Regions from separate parts of the Sedimentibacter sp. MB35-C1 genome, predicted to be linked through region 1. Evidence: a T-box and tRNA genes for the amino acid it is inferred to sense, from the RefSeq annotation. Region 1 holds a T-box; the other holds one or more tRNA genes.
The links. A T-box is a leader RNA that pairs with one kind of tRNA and senses whether it is charged. The one in region 1 lies ahead of pheS (phenylalanine--tRNA ligase subunit alpha), so its partner is inferred to be a tRNA-Phe.
Positions count from the first base shown of each region.

Region 2: it encodes a tRNA-Phe, which carries the amino acid that the T-box ahead of pheS (phenylalanine--tRNA ligase subunit alpha) is inferred to sense. The anticodon was not compared.

Region 1 is NZ_CP133188.1:2,943,234-2,952,529, forward strand. It holds gene lgt (prolipoprotein diacylglyceryl transferase) at 1-393, shown strand, start outside; gene pheT (phenylalanine--tRNA ligase subunit beta) at 432-2,825, opposite strand; gene pheS (phenylalanine--tRNA ligase subunit alpha) at 2,835-3,857, opposite strand; T-box leader at 3,920-4,136, opposite strand; gene RBQ61_RS14340 (RNA methyltransferase) at 4,199-4,987, opposite strand; gene RBQ61_RS14345 (TrkA family potassium uptake protein) at 5,064-5,714, opposite strand; gene RBQ61_RS14350 (TrkH family potassium uptake protein) at 5,727-7,082, opposite strand; gene rplT (50S ribosomal protein L20) at 7,247-7,597, opposite strand; gene rpmI (50S ribosomal protein L35) at 7,626-7,820, opposite strand; gene infC (translation initiation factor IF-3) at 7,839-8,348, opposite strand; gene RBQ61_RS14370 (ATP-dependent metallopeptidase FtsH/Yme1/Tma family protein) at 8,775-9,296, shown strand, end outside.
Region 2 is NZ_CP133188.1:1,257,062-1,266,357, reverse strand. It holds gene RBQ61_RS05865 (amidohydrolase family protein) at 1-1,526, opposite strand, end outside; gene panF (sodium/pantothenate symporter) at 1,598-3,103, opposite strand; gene RBQ61_RS05855 (YhdT family protein) at 3,147-3,470, opposite strand; tRNA gene RBQ61_RS05850 (tRNA-Phe) at 3,869-3,944, opposite strand; tRNA gene RBQ61_RS05845 (tRNA-Ile) at 4,003-4,076, opposite strand; tRNA gene RBQ61_RS05840 (tRNA-Ile) at 4,099-4,172, opposite strand; tRNA gene RBQ61_RS05835 (tRNA-Pro) at 4,183-4,256, opposite strand; tRNA gene RBQ61_RS05830 (tRNA-Ser) at 4,269-4,355, opposite strand; tRNA gene RBQ61_RS05825 (tRNA-Lys) at 4,368-4,440, opposite strand; tRNA gene RBQ61_RS05820 (tRNA-Gln) at 4,455-4,529, opposite strand; tRNA gene RBQ61_RS05815 (tRNA-Gln) at 4,538-4,609, opposite strand; tRNA gene RBQ61_RS05810 (tRNA-Arg) at 4,616-4,689, opposite strand; tRNA gene RBQ61_RS05805 (tRNA-Cys) at 4,699-4,772, opposite strand; tRNA gene RBQ61_RS05800 (tRNA-His) at 4,787-4,863, opposite strand; tRNA gene RBQ61_RS05795 (tRNA-Gly) at 4,876-4,949, opposite strand; tRNA gene RBQ61_RS05790 (tRNA-Gly) at 4,969-5,040, opposite strand; tRNA gene RBQ61_RS05785 (tRNA-Tyr) at 5,043-5,127, opposite strand; tRNA gene RBQ61_RS05780 (tRNA-Glu) at 5,168-5,239, opposite strand; rRNA gene rrf (5S ribosomal RNA) at 5,367-5,483, opposite strand; rRNA gene rrf (5S ribosomal RNA) at 5,652-5,768, opposite strand; rRNA gene RBQ61_RS05765 (23S ribosomal RNA) at 5,951-9,014, opposite strand.

The DNA of each region.
Region 1 (9,296 bases):
GACATTGTTATACCAAGCGTGGCTCTAGGTCAGGCAATAGGGAGATGGGGCAATTTCATTAATCAGGAAGCTCATGGAGGCCCTACAGATCTTCCGTGGGGAATAGTGGTAAATGGTCAAAAAGTGCATCCCACATTTCTATATGAGTCAATAATCGATTTTTGCATATTTGTTTTTCTGTTTTGGTACAGAAAAAACAAGAAAACAACAGACGGACAGGTTTTAGCTATTTACTTAGTTTTATATTCCGCAGGAAGGTTCTTTGTGGAAGGGCTAAGAACAGACAGCCTTATGTTCATGGGAATGAGAATAGCACAGTTGGTAAGCCTTGCTTCCATCATAGCCGGCTTTTTACTTCTCACGTATTTAAAAAAGAAAAAAGAAATAAAATAATAGATTCTTCGGTTACCCGAAGAATCTCTATTTTTCACTTATCTTAATTTTGCCTCATATTTGCTTGCAAGCTCTTCTAGTATCTTTTTGTGAATATTTTCAACTTCTTTTTCTTTTAATGTGCGTTCCTTGTTTCTATAGGTAACTGAGAATGCGCAGCTCTTGTATCCTTCTTCTATATGATCGCCCTTATATACGTCAAATAACTTAACACTTTCTATCAAGTGAGGATTTATTTTTTCAATATCTGTTATCATATCGCCTACCAAGACATTATCATCCACTACTACCGCAATATCTCTTACCATAGCAGGATATTTCGGAAGAGGCGCATATTTCCAGCCTGTATTTTTATGTTTAAGAAGCATTTCGACATCTACTTCAGCAATATATATCTTTCCTTCCAATCCGTAATTTTCAAGAACTTTAGGAGATGCCTCGCCGTAAATTCCAATATATTCATCGTCTACATACATTGCCGCAGTCCTGCCCGGATGAAATATGGGATTATCAGATACAGATTTCAAACCTACGGCTATTCCCATTCTTGAAAGGACTCCTTCTATTATGCCTTTCATATCATAGAAATCATAATTTCCGTACATTCCTATGCAGACTTTCAATTTTTCATAAGGTTCCTGTACAACAGGCTGCTCTCTTGGTATAAATATGCTCCCTACTTCATATAGCTTAGCACTTTCAACGCCTCTGTTTGAATTTCTTTGTACAACTTCCAGCATATTTGGAATCAATGTAGTCCTCATAGAGCTAAAATCCTCTCCTAAAGGATTTAATATTCTCACATAATTTCTCAATTCGCTGTCAGGTGAAGCATTTATATTGTCATATGATTTAGGACTTATGAACGAATATGTAGTAATCTCATACAGTCCCATTCCACACAATATTTCTTTTATCTGGTCTTCCAGCATGCGTATATCAGATTTTCTGCCTACCCTTGTACTTCCTCTCAGTGGTTCCGAAGCAATGTTTTCAAATCCGTAAAGTCTTCCTATTTCTTCAATCAAATCAGCTTCCTGCTCAATATCAGTTCTGAAGTAAGGGATTTTACTTACAATTTTTTCACCGTCAAATTCCGATTCAATTTCAAGCTTATTTAAATAGCTAAGCATATTTTCCACAGGTATATCTATTCCCAGCAGCCATTTGACACGATGCGGTCTCAGTGTAACTACCGGAGGCACATATTTATTTTTCCCCGCTTCAAGGTATCCTCCAACAACAGTTCCAGCACCTATCATTTCAATAAGCTGACATGCTCTTTTTGCTGCCAGTTCCACCATAACATATCCCATAGGCTTTTCATTTCGTGCGGATGCTTCAGAACGCATGCCTAATTTTTTGGAAGTTTCTCTTATTGATTTAGGATTAAAATTTGCACTTTCCAAAACCATTATTTTTGTATCATCGCCTATTTCAGAATGATAACCTCCCATAACACCGGCTATGCATGCAGGTTTTACTCCGTCGGCAATTACAAGCATATTTTCATCTAATTTTCTTTCGTTCTGATCTATCGTAACTATTTTTTCATCCTTTTTAGCTCTCCTAGCCACAAGCTTTCTTCCCTCAAGCGCTTCAAGGTTATATGCGTGTAAAGGCTGCCCAAGCTCCAACATCACAAAATTAGTTACGTCAACAATATTGTTTATAGGCCTCATGCCTGCATCCATAAGAGTTCTTTGCATCCAAAGAGGGGAAGGCCCTATTTTTATATCCTTAATTACTTTTGCGTAAAAACGCGAGCATAAATTTTCATCATCTATTTCAACAGCGTTTAAATAATCCTCAATGTTTCCTGATTCATTTTTGATTTCTATTTTCGGGAATTTAAATTTTGTTCCCAAAGTTGCCGCTGCTTCTCTAGCCATACCAACTATGTTCAGGCAGTCTGGCCTGTTAAAGGTTATTTCAACCTCTAAAGCACTTCCGTCCAGCTCAAGTACTTCTTTAATATCTTTTCCTAATTCAGTTTCAGCTGGAAGAATAGCTATGCCATCTCTTGCTTCCTTTGGAATTACTTTATCGTCAAACCCAAGTTCTTCATAAGAGCACATCATGCCGTATGAAGGAAGGCCTCTAAAATTTGTTTTTTTAATTTTAAGTCCGTTGGGAAGAACTGCTCCTTCCAGACAAACTGGAACTATATCTCCAACCTTGACATTTTTTGCTCCCGTAATTATCTGTACCGGCTCTTCCTTGTTAATATCAATTTGAGTAACCACCAGCTTATCGGCATTAGGATGCTTTACAAGCTCAACTATTTTGCCTGTTACTACATTTACAACTTCCTTTGTATAATCAATTACAGCATCAACGTGTGAACCCGTAAGTGTTAACTTATCTGATAATGTCTTGTCATCAGTGTTAATATCGACATATTTTTTCATCCATTTTATAGGTACTAACATTTTAACCTCCTAAAATTGTTTTAAGAATCTAACATCATTTTCGAACAATAACCTTATGTTCGGGATTCCATACTTAACCATTGTAACACGGTCTATTCCCATGCCGAATGCATAACCTGAATATACCTCCGGATCAATTCCGCAGTTTCTGAGAACATTAGGGTGAACCATACCGCATCCTAAAAGTTCCATACTCCATCCTGTTCCATGGCAAGCAGGGCATCCCTTGCCCATGCACAAGTGACACGATACGTCAACTTCTGCGCTTGGTTCAGTAAACGGAAAATTATGCGGACGAAAACGAGTTTCCACTTTGCTACCGAATAACTCCTTAACAAACTGATCAATTGAATCTTTTAAATTTGCAAGGGTTACGCCTTTATCAACCACAAGGCATTCCATCTGATGGAACATTGGAGAATGTGTATCATCAACATCATCAAATCTAAATGTTCTTCCGGTGCACACCATTCTTATAGGCAGTTTCCCCTCTTTCATCACTCTGATTTGAACAGGAGATGTTTGTGTTCTCAGGACAAGATCATCCGAGATATAAAATGTATCTGATTTGTCTCTTGATGGATGGTCATATGGAGCATTCAAATCGTCAAAATTATGCCCTACTGTTTCAATTTCAGGGCCGCTTATAACGTCGTATCCCATGCGCATAAATACACTCTCCAATTCTTCCTTAACTTGAATTAAAGGATGTCTTCGGCCAATCTCAGGAACCTTGCCCGGAAATGTAATATCCAGCATTTCTGATTTAATCTTTTTTTGCTGATCCTTTTCACTTACATATTCCTTAATCGTTTTTATTTCCTCTTCTATAATTGAACGGACCTCATTTGCCAGTTTTCCCATTTCAGGTCTTTCCTCTTTTGACAAGTTTCCCATTGATCTCAATATTAATGTCAGGTCTCCCTTTTTACCGAGATACTTAACTCGTATTTTTTCAATATCTGCATTGTCTTTGCATTCTTTAAGTCTGTTCACCGCTTCTGTTTTTAACTTTAAAAGCTGCTCTTTCATACATGCTCCTTTCACTAATAAATATTTTTATAATATCAAATAAATATAAAAACTCCGCCTCATTAAGAGGCGAAGTTTCGCGATACCACTCTTTTTCACCCTAAACAAGTTCAGGGCCTCATTTATTTTAACGGTAAATACCGTGCAGAACTACTAGCTTCATTCTGCAAGCTCCAAAGTGAAGGTTCAGCACAAATGCCTAAAATCATTTTCAGCCATGATGATTTTTCTCTTTAACAGCACCTATTTATGCCTACTGGACTTCTTCATTGCTATAGTATTAAATTATTAAGTACACCATACATTGCATTACATTTGATTATATCAAAAGCTCTTTTTTATTACAACAATTTTTTTCTAATTTCATAAATACTGATTCCTGCTGCAATAGATGCATTCAACGATTCCGCATTGCCGGACATTTTTATTGTTATATTCATGTGTGAACAACTTTGTATTTCCCGGGAAACTCCATTCCCTTCATTGCCTATTACGACACATATCTTATCTGATTGCTCTATATCGTCAAATGATTGTTTAGAATCAACAACAGCAGAAATAATTTTAAAGCCTGAAATTTTCAACAAATCTAATATTTTCAAATCGGAATCCGCGTACTTAAAAGGAACTCTAAATATAGCTCCTGCTGAAGCTCTGACCACTTTTGGATTATACACATCCACACAGCCTTTATTGAGTATTACAACTGCAGGGCCGAATGCATCAGCAGTCCTTATTATCGTTCCAAGATTACCCGGGTCCTGTATTTTATCGCACATCACAGCAAATTTATAGCTATCAATTTTATTTAGATTTTCATCCTTTTGTATCACTGCCAAAATACCCTGAGAATTAATCGTATCTGATACCGAGTTAAATACATTCTCTTCACATATTAATATATCGGTGCCTATGCTACTTGACAAATTGTATAGCTTTTGAACTTCTGGCTTATTCAATGCGCTTTCTTTAAATAATAAATATATTATATGAGCACTTTCTATAAATGCTTCATTTACAAATTTAATTCCTTCAACGATGAACGCATTTTCTTCGTCACGGCTCTTTTTAGATCCAAGTGAGCGGATATATTTAATTTTACTGTTTTCTCTGCTTTTTATTATATCCATATATACCTTCCATTTACGAAAAGCCAATTTATAAACATTAAGTTTTTTATCTGAAGTTAGATAAATTATAACACAATTACTTAATATCTCCAATAACTTTCAGATTATCGTTGCTTCCAAGTATAACAACAATGTCATTATGATTTATTACTGTTTCAGAAGAAGGAACAATATTTATTTCATCATATGTTTTTAATGCAATTACAGTCATCCCGTACTTTCTTGAAAGGTTTAATTCTTTAAGAGACTTACCTTCCCATTCTGCAAGAGCTACCGTTTCAACTATGCTGTAGTCAGGCGAAAATTCTATTACATCCAATATGTTGGGAGTAACCAGTCCATATGCAACCCGCATACCCATATCTCTCTCCGGATAAATAATTTTATCTGCCCCGATTTTTTTCAGCACTCTTCCATGAGTTTCATTTGCTGCTTTTGCTATTACAATCGGTACTCCCGCTTCCTTTGCTATCAGAGTTCCCATAACTGAAGCCTGAGTGTCGGAGCCTATTGCTACTATTGCAACATCGAAATTTCTAAGCCCTATGGTTCGAAACGATGCTTCATCAATGGCATCCATTTGAACAGCATGCGCAACAAACTCCGATATTTCTTTTATAATGTCTGCATTCTGGTCAACCACCATAACATCATGTCCAAGTTTTGTAAGTGTCTTTGCAGCAGAAGCACCAAATCTGCCGCATCCGATTACTATTATCTGTTTCATATGTTGTCCTCCTTATCCTATTATTACCTTTCCTTCAGGATAGGTATAATTTCCTATATTTCTGTTTTGCTTTAAAAATGCATACGCCACTGTCATTGGCCCCACTCGTCCTATAAGCATAACTATTGTCAGCATGATTTTCCCCACATCACTTAAATACGGTGTTAATCCTCTTGACAATCCGACAGTTGCAAATGCGGATACTGTTTCAAACAGTATATCCGTATAATTAAAGCCTGCCGACTCTTCAGTTATTGAAAGCACAATTGAACATATTATCACCAACATAAGCGAAACCATCAATACCGCAGCAGCTCTTATAGTTGTTTCCGGCATTATTCTTCTTTCGAACACCTCAAAATCCCTCTTACCCCTGAATAAATTGTAAAAAGATACTATCAGAACAGCCATCGTTGTTGTTTTAATGCCGCCTGCAGTAGAAGCAGGAGAACCTCCTATAAACATAAATACAATTATTATCGCCACTGTAGCCATTCTTAGATTTTCCAAAGGCACTGAATTATAACCGGACGTCCTTGGATTTATTGCCTGAAACAGAGAAGCATTTATTTTGCCTGATATATCAAGGCTTCCCATAGTTCCAGGATTGTTTCGTTCTAAAATAAAGATTATAACTACTCCAAAAACAACCAACACAGAGGTTGTAACCAAAACCAGCTTTGAATGCAAAGTCAGCTTATGAAAGTTCTTGCTTGCATGTATGTCCCAAAGTACAAAGTACCCTATTCCTCCTACTACTACAAGAGTACAAACAGACCATGTTATTATAAAGTTATCCACATACCTTACCATACTGTTTCCTGTAATATCAAACCCCGCATTACAAAAAGAAGATATAGCATGAAATATAGAAAAACCTATCCCTTTTGAAACACCGTAATCTTTGATAAATACAGTAGATAACAGCATTGCTCCTATCAATTCAGAAGCAAAAGTAAAGAGAAGTATGTTCTTTGTAAGCCTGACAACCCCCTGAAGTTCATTGACATTTCTCTCTTCCATTATTAGTATCCTTGTCTTCAGTGATATTCTTTTACCAATAAAGAATGATATCATGGCTGTCATTGTCATAACACCAAGTCCTCCTATCTGAATCAATGTTATAATGACAATTTTACCAAACACTGTCCAATGAGAAGCTGTATTGACAACTGTAAGACCTGTTACACACGTAGCTGATGCGGAAGTGAAAAGTGCATTTACAAATCCTACACTTTTACCATTCTGTGACGCAAGAGGGAGAACCAAAAGAAGCGCTCCAAAAAATATAATAGATGCAAAGGAAATAAAAAATACCATGTAAGGATTTTTCTTGATTTGATTTATCTTTGTTACAATATATTTCATAATTAACCTCTTAACATAAATAATGCACAAATTATATCAATTTATGCATTGTCCGCTGTTAGTTGATTATAACACTTTGTGGTACAAAATCAATACAGCAGATTATATACTAGAAAGAGAACTTAATATAAAAAAGACTGTAAAAGTTACAGTCTTATTAAATATTAGTTTACTTTTACTTGTTCTACAAGGCTTGTGAATCCTGCCGGATCGTAAATCGCCATTTCTGACAGCATTTTTCTGTTTATTTCTATGTTGTTTTGCTTTAAAAGATTTATGAATTTGCTGTATGACAAACCGTTTTGTCTTGCAGCTGCATTTATTCTAGCAATCCAAAGCTGTCTGAACTCTCTCTTTCTTAACTTTCTTCCTACGTAAGCATATGAAAGTGACTTCATTACAGCTTGGTTAGCTGTTTTATATAATTTACTCTTTGCTCCGTAATATCCTTTAGCAAGTTTCAATACTTTTCTATGGTTTTTCTTAGCATTTACAGCTCTTTTAACTCTTGCCATTTTCTTGTCCTCCTGTATATATTATTAATTAATATGGTAATAATTTGTTTATTCTATCTGCGTCAGCACTAGATACCAATGTGCTCTTTCTTAAATTTCTAATTGATTTGGAAGCTTTTTTGCCTGTAAAATGATTTTTTCCTGATTTTGATCTTTTTATCTGGCCGCTTCCAGTTTTAGTAAATCTTTTCGCTGCTGATCTGTTAGTTTTTAATTTTGGCATAACAGTTCCTCCTTAACGTTATTTTTTGGGTGACAAAAACATAATCATGTTTCTGCCCTCAACTAATGGTTGCTTATCTATAATAGAATGTTCTTTTGTAATCTCTGCAAACTGCATAAGCACTTCCCTGCCCGCATCCATATGACCGAGCTCTCTTCCTCGGAAACGAATAACAACCTTTACCCTGTCTCCATCTTCAAGGAATTTGCATGCATTTTTTGCTTTAACGCCCAAATCATGCTCCTCAATATTCGGAGTCATTCTTATCTCTTTGACGTTTATAATCTTTTGTTTCTTTTTAGATTCTTTTTCTTTTTTAGCCTGAGCGTACTTATACTTTCCGTAATTCATAATTCTGCATACCGGCGGTTTCGCGGTAGGCGATACATTAACCAAATCCAATTTTTTGCTTTCAGCAATTTTCAAAGCCTCTTTAGTGCTGATAATGCCCAGCTGACTTCCATCAGAGTCAATGACTCTTACTTCCTTTTCACGAATTTGCTCGTTGATTTGAAGTTCTTTTATAATTTACACCTCCAATGATTTCTCTTGTCTTCCTTATAATGTATATGCAAAATAAAAAAGACAGCCAAATTACCGCTATCTTTAAACAATACAAAATTATTGCATTAATTTATTAACCCTACTAACAGTCTAACAGCAATTAAACGCCGTAAGGTGAGAAGCGGTCACTTCTTCTTGAACTTATTACAGTATATACAACCTAACAATAAATGTCAACAATTATTTTTTTTATACTGTCATAACTTTTTTTGTTATGGTAAAGATAATTGTATCAAAAAAAAATTTACTAGCTCAGGAGGTAACATGAAAAATAAATATTTGTTGTTGGCAATTTCCTTTATTGCGTATAATATTATTATTTTAATAATATCAGATAAATATTCTTTGTCAATATTGTTTTTTTTACCGCTTCTTTTTTATGCGATACTCATGGTAAAAATGTTCGCTTCATCAAATAAAAAAAACGAAAGCGGAGGAACCAGCACATTTACCGAAGAATCTAAAGAAGCCGTAGGTTCGACGGCATATTTTGAAAAAAGAAAATCAGAAGAACCAAAAATTCAAATAGGCTTTGATGATGTCGCAGGCTTGGAAGAGATTAAGGAAGACTTGGTTGATATAATTGATTTTTTAAATAACGAAGAAAAATACCATTCCATGGATGCAAAGGTTCCAAAAGGAATATTGCTCTATGGTCCACCTGGAACAGGTAAAACTCTTATAGCAAAAGCAATTGCCGGTGAGGCTAGAGCAACCTTCATTTATTCCAGTGGTTCGGAATTTGTTGAAAAATATGTTGGCGTCGGAGCAAAACGAGTAAGAATGATTTTTGAAAGAGCACGTAAAGAATCGCCCAGCATTATTTTTATTGATGAAATTGATGCACTTGGAGCAAAAAGAAACAGCGAAAGTAATAACGAAAAAGATCAGACTCTTAACCAGCTGTTAATT
Region 2 (9,296 bases), 1.7 Mb from region 1:
ACTAAAACGAAATTAATACCTATAGGTTCTTTAAACGGATCTTCATAAGTAGCACCATCTATTACTGTATCAGGATTAAAAATAACAAGGTCTGCATCATACCCAACTTTAATTAATCCCTTTCCCATAATATTAAATCTGCCAGCCGGATAGCCGGTAATTTTTTTCACTGCATCTTCAAGAGTTATAACTCCACCTTCTCTAGCGTATTTTCCAAGGACTCTAGGAAATGTTCCGTTAGTTCTCGGATGACATTTTGCACCTGGTGCAACAGGAATTGAATCTGACCCAATCATTGTGTATGGACTCTTCATAACATAATTAATATCATCTTCACTTAACATATGGTAACAAGCATTGTCATTGCCTTTATTAGCTGCAATAATATCACATAAAACATCCAATGGTTCTTTTTCAACCATTTTACCCGCCTCATAAAGAGTTTTACATTCAAATTCCGGTGTATATGGTGTATACGAAATTACTACTCCCTTTGCTCCATTACTATTTTTGTAAAAGTTTTCCCAATTGTCAGTATATTCTATATCAGCAATTATACGCGCTCTAGTTGAAGGATCATTTAGCCTTTCAATTATCTTTTCAATACCACCTTCATGAACCCACGGAGGCAAACATGCTCTCAATGTGGTGCTGGATGCAGTATATGGATATTGATCAATTGTAATATCCAGTCCTTTTTTTCTCGCTTCTTCTATTAATTTAACAGACTCTTTTACCAGTCCCCAGTTTTTTATTCCCATAGCTTTATGATGATGTACTTGAACTGGAATATTAGCAACTTCTGCCACGTGAATTATCTCTTTAACAGCTTTTAATAAATTATATGATTCATTTCTCATATGGGAAAGATACACACCATTAAATCTATTAAGTTCTTTTGCCATTTCTTCTATTTCTTCAGGCTCCGAATATACTCCCGGAGGATAAATCAATCCAGAACTCATACCGAATGCTCCGTCTTCCATCGCTTCTCTTACTTGTTTTTTCATTTCTTTAAGCTCTTCTTCAGTTGGTTTCCTTGATTCAAATCCCATAACGTTAATTTTAACTGTTCCATGTCCAACATAAGCACCTATGTTTGTTCCTAATGGCAACTTATCGATAACATTAAGAAAATCTCCAAAGGTTTCCCAATTATATTCAGGTTCGACACCAGCTTTGGCAAAACCAGCATAAGCATCCAACAGATTTACTCTATCTGGACTTATGGGTGCGGCACTTATACCACACGGTCCAATTAATTGAGTTGTAACCCCTTGTTTCAATTTTGATAACATTCCCGGGTCTCTCAATAACGCAAAATCAGAATGAGTATGACAATCAATAAATCCGGGAGACAATATTTGGTGCTTCGCATCAATTATTTCGCAACAATCAATATCATCATTTAAATTACCTATGTAAGCAATTTTCCCATCTTTTACGCCAACACATCCATAAAACCATGGGTTGCCAGTACCATCAATAACCTTTGCATTTTTTACTACTAAATCAAACTTACACAAATTTATCACCCCTATACAAATTTTAGAAATATGACAGTTCATATTTTTCTAATCTATTTATAAATATTGTATTATTTTGATAATACTTCTTTTGGATAATACTTGCCAAACCATATCATAATTATTCCTTTAGGTGGCTTTGGTGTTGCCAAACTTATAGATACTGTCAACAATAAAGACACAAATAGAGCAACTACTACTGCATTCATTCCCATAGCTATTGGTAAGTAGTTTCCTGCACCAAGTATATAGGTAACCATTCCACCAACCATTCCGGCAGCAGCTCCATATTCGTTGGTTCTCTTCCAATAAATTCCTAATAGCAGCGGCCAGAAGAATGCTGAACCTAATCCTCCAACTGCAAATGTTATCATAAACTGAAGAGCATTAGGCGGATTAATGGATAGAATGAATATTGCTATACATATTGCAACTGTTGACATAACTGTAACTTTTTTTAACTTTTTACTGTCAGCCTTTGGATTTATCATTGATTGGTATGCATTTTTAACAAAAGTTGAACTGATAATAATAACCATGGATCCTACTGTAGATTGTATTGCTCCAGCAACACCTGCAAGTGTAAGTCCTGCTAACCATGGTGGTAAAACTTTCATGGCAATAGAAGGTATTATTTGATCTGGAACCTCTAAGTCTGGAAACATTGCACGTCCTAAACTTCCTGTCCAAATTAATGCAAGTGTCCAAACCAATACAAATAAAACTCCCATTATTATTGCCTTATGCATTGATTTTGTATCTTTATATGTAAGTGTAGCCATAGCTCCATGGGGTAATCCAATCCAAACAAGTCCATATACAATCCACATAGAAAATTGATACATTGGACTCCATGTCCAAGGTGTAACAACAGATGGATCTATTGAAATAATTTCTTTGTATACAGAAGTTAATGGTCCAAGATGACTTAAGGTTAATATAAATAACATAATTACTGATACAGTCATTATTATTCCTTGAAATACAATTGCAGCTGCTACTCCTTTTATACCACCTAATGCAGCTGTAACTAATACAAGTCCTGCAAATAATACCAATCCTAATGTGTATGAAAGGCCCGTCATAGATTCAAACAGTCTAGCGCCTCCAACAAACTGTGCCACAACATAACTGCCTAAAAACATCATTACAGCTAGTATTGCAAATACACCAATAAATTTATTACTGTTATAGCGAGATACAAATAAATCAACATAGGATTGTGCATTAATCCTTCGAGCAACTATGCCAACTTTCTTTCCTATTTCACCAAACACTGTAAAATTCATAAATATCTGAGAGAATCCAGCTAAAACCCATGTTAATCCAACTGAGTAACCAAGACCAGGTCCTCCAAGAAATGTTCCAGCACTACATAATCCAGCGGCTACCATCATTGCAACAACTATAGCTCCCATACCACGTCCGCCAGTATAAAATTCATCAACATATTTATCTACTGCAGTTTTATCCATTGTTTTTTTTGAATAAAGTCCGATTGCAATCATACCCAAAGTATAAATAGCAAAAGTAATTATTATTGCTGTACGACTACTTGCACTTATTTCATAACCCATTTATATGTCTCCTTTTAATAATATTGTTGTATTTGTTTAGTAATTATTTTACTGCTAAATCGTCATTCTCAACTTCATCACTTAATTCCATGTCCACCAACTTAAATTTAGTTATATAAATTACTACTCCAGTAAATATTACACTAATGACAATTATTGCAAACCACCAAGTAGGCAATCCTAAAATATAACTGTAATTATTAGGATCTCCACTGCCTAACAAGTAGGCTGCAATAATACTAACTAGTGTAAAAATAATTTGCACTCCAAAAACTAATTTCATTTCTTTTTCACAAATAATAAATCGAGGGTCCATTTCAATTTCATCCAAACTATAATTAGTTTCATAAAATTCTTCTTTCTTCATTCAATAACCTCCTAATATTTTTTAATTATTATTACGACTATCATTATACTGCCTACCAGACAATTATTTAGATTCTTCTATAAATATATCTAAGTAGCAATTTTGTTATATTCTATTCACTTGTGCAAATGTTTTCAATAAAATAATTTCTATAATAAACTTATTGCTCCCAAAAACTGAAAATAATTTCAAAATACACAATTATATTTGAATTATTTTTCAAAATATTACTTTGATGCTACAACTTAATTGTACTTGGTCATATCAAAGGTAAAAGTAGAACGCTTAAATAATCTGATAATATAAAAAAGCTGTGTTTTTTCACAGCTTTTGTTTTATCCAATTATCCTAATCAAATTATGCAGTAAAAAAGCAGCCGGATTTTCCAGCTGCGCTTCTGGTGCCCAAACGCGGAATCGAACCACGGACACGGAGATTTTCAGTCTCCTGCTCTACCGACTGAGCTATCTGGGCAAATTCGGTCTCATTTCCCATTTTTTTGCTCCTTGCGTCGCATAAATTGAGTCATGAGTGGGCCTTCAAGGACTCGAACCTTGGACCTACCGGTTATGAGCCGGGCGCTCTAACCAACTGAGCTAAAGGCCCAAAACAAATTGTTTTGGTATAGTGGGCTTAGATGGACTCGAACCATCGACCTCACGCTTATCAGGCGTGCGCTCTAACCACCTGAGCTATAAGCCCGTCTTAAGTATCGGGGCGGCAGGATTTGAACCCGCGGCCCTCTGGTCCCAAACCAGATGCGCTACCAAACTGCGCTACGCCCCGAATATGTAGTAACGGAGAAGGAGGGATTTGAACCCTCGCATCCTTGTCAGATCTACTCCCTTAGCAGGGGAGCCTCTTCGGCCACTTGAGTACTTCTCCATTTATATTGAATGATCCATCGGCGATTCGAACGCCGGACACCTTGATTAAAAGTCAAGTGCTCTGCCTGCTGAGCTAATGGATCATAATAAATTAAAATGGCTGGGATGGCAGGATTCGAACCTACGCATACTAGAGTCAAAGTCTAGTGCCTTACCGCTTGGCGACATCCCAATTTTTAACTGGGGTAGTAGGATTTGAACCCACGAATGCCAGAGTCAGAGTCTGGTGCCTTACCGCTTGGCGATACCCCAATAAAATGCACCCAGGAGGATTCGAACCCCCGGCACACGGATTAGAAGTCCGTTGCTCTATCCTACTGAGCTATGGGTGCAAAGAATTTTGGAGGCGCCATCCAGATTTGAACTGGAGATCTAGGTGTTGCAGACCTGTGCCTTACCACTTGGCTATAGCGCCTCGATGTTAAGTATTGGGGTGAATAGTGGGAATCGAACCCACGACCTCCAGAGCCACAATCTGGCGCCCTAACCGACTAGGCCATATCCACCAAAACATAACTTGGAGCGGGTGAAGGGAATCGGACCCTCGCGACCAGCTTGGAAGGCTGGGGCTCTACCATTGAGCTACACCCGCAAAATAAATTTATATTGGAAGCGGAAGACGAGATTCGAACTCGCGACCCTCGCCTTGGCAAGGCGATGCTCTACCACTGAGCCACTTCCGCATTGGTGGAAGAGATTGGATTCGAACCAATGAAGGCGGTGCCAACGGATTTACAGTCCGTCCCCTTTAGCCACTCGGGAACTCTTCCGATTTTAAAACACTCTTACAACTGAGCCAAGCCTAAACTATGACCCTACCGGGATTCGAACCCGGGTTATCGCCGTGAGAGGGCGGTGTCTTAACCGCTTGACCATAGGGCCTTTATAGCCATCGTAGTTTCTTTCACATATTTGCTTACTCGCTGTCGCTCATGCAAATCTGGAACTCATTGCGGTTGACCAACCGTCGATTTTTCAGAACAGAACTCTGAAAAATCGGTTAGGTCATACCCGGCGACGTCTTACTTTCCCAGGCAGTTGCCCGCCAAGTATCATCAGCGCTGAAGAGCTTAACTTCCGTGTTCGAGATGGGTACGGGTGTGTCCTCTTCGCTATTGTCACCAGATAATGTTTTTGTAAGTTTTGAACTGACTATCTAAAGCCTTTGCCCTAACAACATCGCAGTCTCATTCACCAAATTTTCTGCTCCTTACGTCGCAAAATTTGGGAATTCGTTGCGGATGACCTACCGCCATTTTTCAGAACAGAACTCTGAAAAATCGGGTTAGGTCATACCCGGCGACGTCTTACTTTCCCAGGCAGTTGCCCGCCAAGTATCATCAGCGCTGAAGAGCTTAACTTCCGTGTTCGAGATGGGTACGGGTGTGTCCTCTTCGCTATTGTCACCAGATATATAAAAGTTCTTTCAGAACTTTCAAAATCGCATAGGAATTTTTAGATTAGACATTTTTGCGCAGTCTCATTTACCAATTTACTTGCTCCTTGCGTCGCATAAATTGGGAATTCGTTGCGAATGACCTACCTTCAATTTTTTTCTCCTTTTAGTCGAAAATATTGGGTTAGGGCATCTTTGAGGTCAAGACCTCGACCTATTAGTATTGCTCAGCTGAATGCATTGCTGCACTTACACATGCAACCTATCAACCCGTTAACATATCGGGGGTCTTACTCACTTGCGTGATGGGAAATCTTATCTTAGGGCTAGTTTCGCGCTTAGATGCTTTCAGCGCTTATCTAATCCAGACTCAGCTACTCAGCTATGCCACTGGCGTGACAACTGATGCACCGGCGGTCTGTCCATTCCGGTCCTCTCGTACTAGGAACAGCTCCCTTCAAATTTCCTGCGCCCACGGCGGATAGGGACCGAACTGTCTCACGACGTTCTGAACCCAGCTCGCGTGCCTCTTTAATGGGCGAACAGCCCAACCCTTGGGACCTGCTTCAGCCCCAGGATGAGACGAGCCGACATCGAGGTGCCAAACCTCCCCGTCGATGTGGACTCTTGGGGGAGATAAGCCTGTTATCCCCAGGGTAGCTTTTATCCGTTAAGCGATGGCCTTTCCACTCGGTGCCACCGGATCACTAAGTCCAACTTTCGTTCCTGCTCGAGATGTCTCTCTCGCAGTCAAGCTCCCTTCTGCCTTTACACTCTTCGCACGATTTCCGACCGTGCTGAGGGAACCTTTGAGCGCCTCCGTTACTCTTTCGGAGGCGACCGCCCCAGTCAAACTGCCCAACTGACAGTGTCCATATACCGGTTCACGGTATCATGTTAGAAATTCAGTAACAATAGAGTGGTATCCCAACGTTGGCTCCACCGATACTGGCGTACCGATTTCTCTGCCTCCCACCTATTCTGTACAATTGCTACCGAATTCCAATGTCAGCCTGCAGTAAAGCTCCATGGGGTCTTTCCGTCCTGCCGCGGGTAACTCGCATCTTCACGAGTACTACAATTTCACCGGATCTATTGTTGAGACAGTGCCCAAATCGTTACACCTTTCGTGCGGGTCGGAACTTACCCGACAAGGAATTTCGCTACCTTAGGACCGTTATAGTTACGGCCGCCGTTTACTGGGGCTTAAGTTCAAAGCTTCTCTTTCGATGACTTCTCCCCTTAACCTTCCAGCACCGGGCAGGTGTCAGCACCTATACTTCATCTTTCGATTTAGCAGATACCTGTGTTTTTGGTAAACAGTCGCTTGGGCCTGTTTTCTGTGGCCCTTCTAAGCTCCAACAGTTCTGTCTTCACTCTGAAGGGCACCCCTTCTCCCGAAGTTACGGGGTCATTTTGCCTAGTTCCTTAACAATAGTTCTTCCGCTCATCTTTGGATTCTCTCCTTGCCTACCTGTGTCGGTTTACGGTACGGGCACCTTCTTGCTCGATAGAGGCTTTTCTTGACAGTGTGGGCTCAGCTGCTTCACTACTTATTTTCGCTCCCATTCGTATCTCAGGATTGACGTTACGGATTTGCCTGTATCGTCTCCCTACTTACTTAGACGCACTTTTCCAGCTGTGCGCCAGCTTACCCTCCTGTGTCACCCCATTTCTCAAACGCTTAAAGGTGGTACTGGAATTTCAACCAGTTGTCCATCGCCTACGCCTTTTGGCCTCGGCTTAGGTCCCGACTTACCCTGAGTGGACGAGCCTTCCTCAGGAATCCTTAGGCTTTCGATGGGTGAGATTCTCACTCACCTTTCGCTACTCATGCCAACATTCTCTCTTCTGTACAGTCCACGACTCCTTTCGGTAGTGCTTCTATCCATACACAATGCTCCTCTACCGATGTCGTAAATCTCTTCATTCGCTCAATTTTGATTTTAGCCCCGTTAGAGCTTTTCAAAAATCCTTCCTTTTTATCTATTTTAATTAATGAAGGATTTTGAACTGAGATGTCCTCAGTTATCGTTTCATTGAACAGATGAAGAGCTTTACGACATCCCACAACTTCGGTAATAGATTTTAGCCCCGGACATCTTCGGCGCAAAACCACTCGACCAGTGAGCTATTACGCACTCTTTTAATGAATGGCTGCTTCTAAGCCAACATCCTGGTTGTCTGTGTAGTTTTACATCCTTTTCCACTTAATCTATATTTTGGGACCTTAGTTGGTGATCTGGGCTGTTTCCCTTTTGACTATGAAACTTATCTCACATAGTCTGACTCCCTAGCAACATATATATGGTATTCGGAGTTTGATAGGTTTTGGTAACGTATAACGCCCCTAGACCATTCAGTGCTCTACCCCCACTATACTTACTTGAGGCTAGCCCTAAAGCTATTTCGAGGAGAACCAGCTATCTCCGGGTTCGATTGGAATTTCACCGCTATCCACACGTCATCCCGTAGCTTTTAAACGCTAATGGGTTCGGTCCTCCACCAGATTTTACTCTAGCTTCAACCTGCACATGGATAGGTCACCCGGTTTCGGGTCTACAACATACAACTTTCGCCCTTTTCAGACTCGATTTCTCTTCGGCTCCTAACCTTTGGTTATTAACCTTGCTGCATATTGTAACTCGTTGGCCCGTTCTACAAAAAGTACGCGGTCACACTTTTGTGCTTCCACTGTTTTTAGGCTCAGGGTTTCAGGTTCTTTTTCACTCCCCTCCCGGGGTTCTTTTCACCTTTCCCTCACGGTACTGTTCTCTATCGGTCACTGGGTAGTATTTAGCCTTGGGAGGTGGTCCTCCCTGCTTCCCACAAGATTCCTCGTGTCCCGTGGTACTCTGGATCATATCCTCGCTTCAAACTGTTTTGCTTACGTGTCTATCACATTCTTTGGAGGAGCTTTCCAGCTCTCTTCGGCTACAGTTTTCTGTCTCTTTGATATGTCCTCAACCCCAAGTATTTCTACTTGGTTTGGGCTCTTCCGCTTTCGCTCGCCGCTACTTACGGAATCATTTTTTATTTTCTCTTCCTAAGGGTACTTAGATGTTTCAGTTCCCCTCGTTCCCCTCATACAGCTATTTATTCACTGTATGATACATAAGGTTTACCTTATGTGAGTTTCCTCATTCGGATATCTGCGGATTATCGGCTGCTTACGCCTCCCCGCAGCATTTCGTAGTTTGCCACGTCCTTCTTCGGCTCCCAGTGCCAAGGCATTCGCCCTTAGCCCTTTCTATCTTGACCTGTTTGTCATTGTTATGTCTTCATAACATTTTTTTTTGGTTAAATTGTATTTATTATTTAAAATTTGAATTTAACTTTTCTCAATGTCTCGCAGTTTCATTCTCCAATTTATTTGCTCCTTATGGTCGCATAAATTGGGAATTCGTTGCGAATGTCTTACCTTCAATTTTTTTCTTCCTACGGTCGAAAAAATTGGGTAAGGCATCTTCTCTTTTTTCCTATGCAATTTTCAAAGTTCTGTGGTTTTATACTGTATCCTTCAGTCTTGCTTTACTTTTGTTT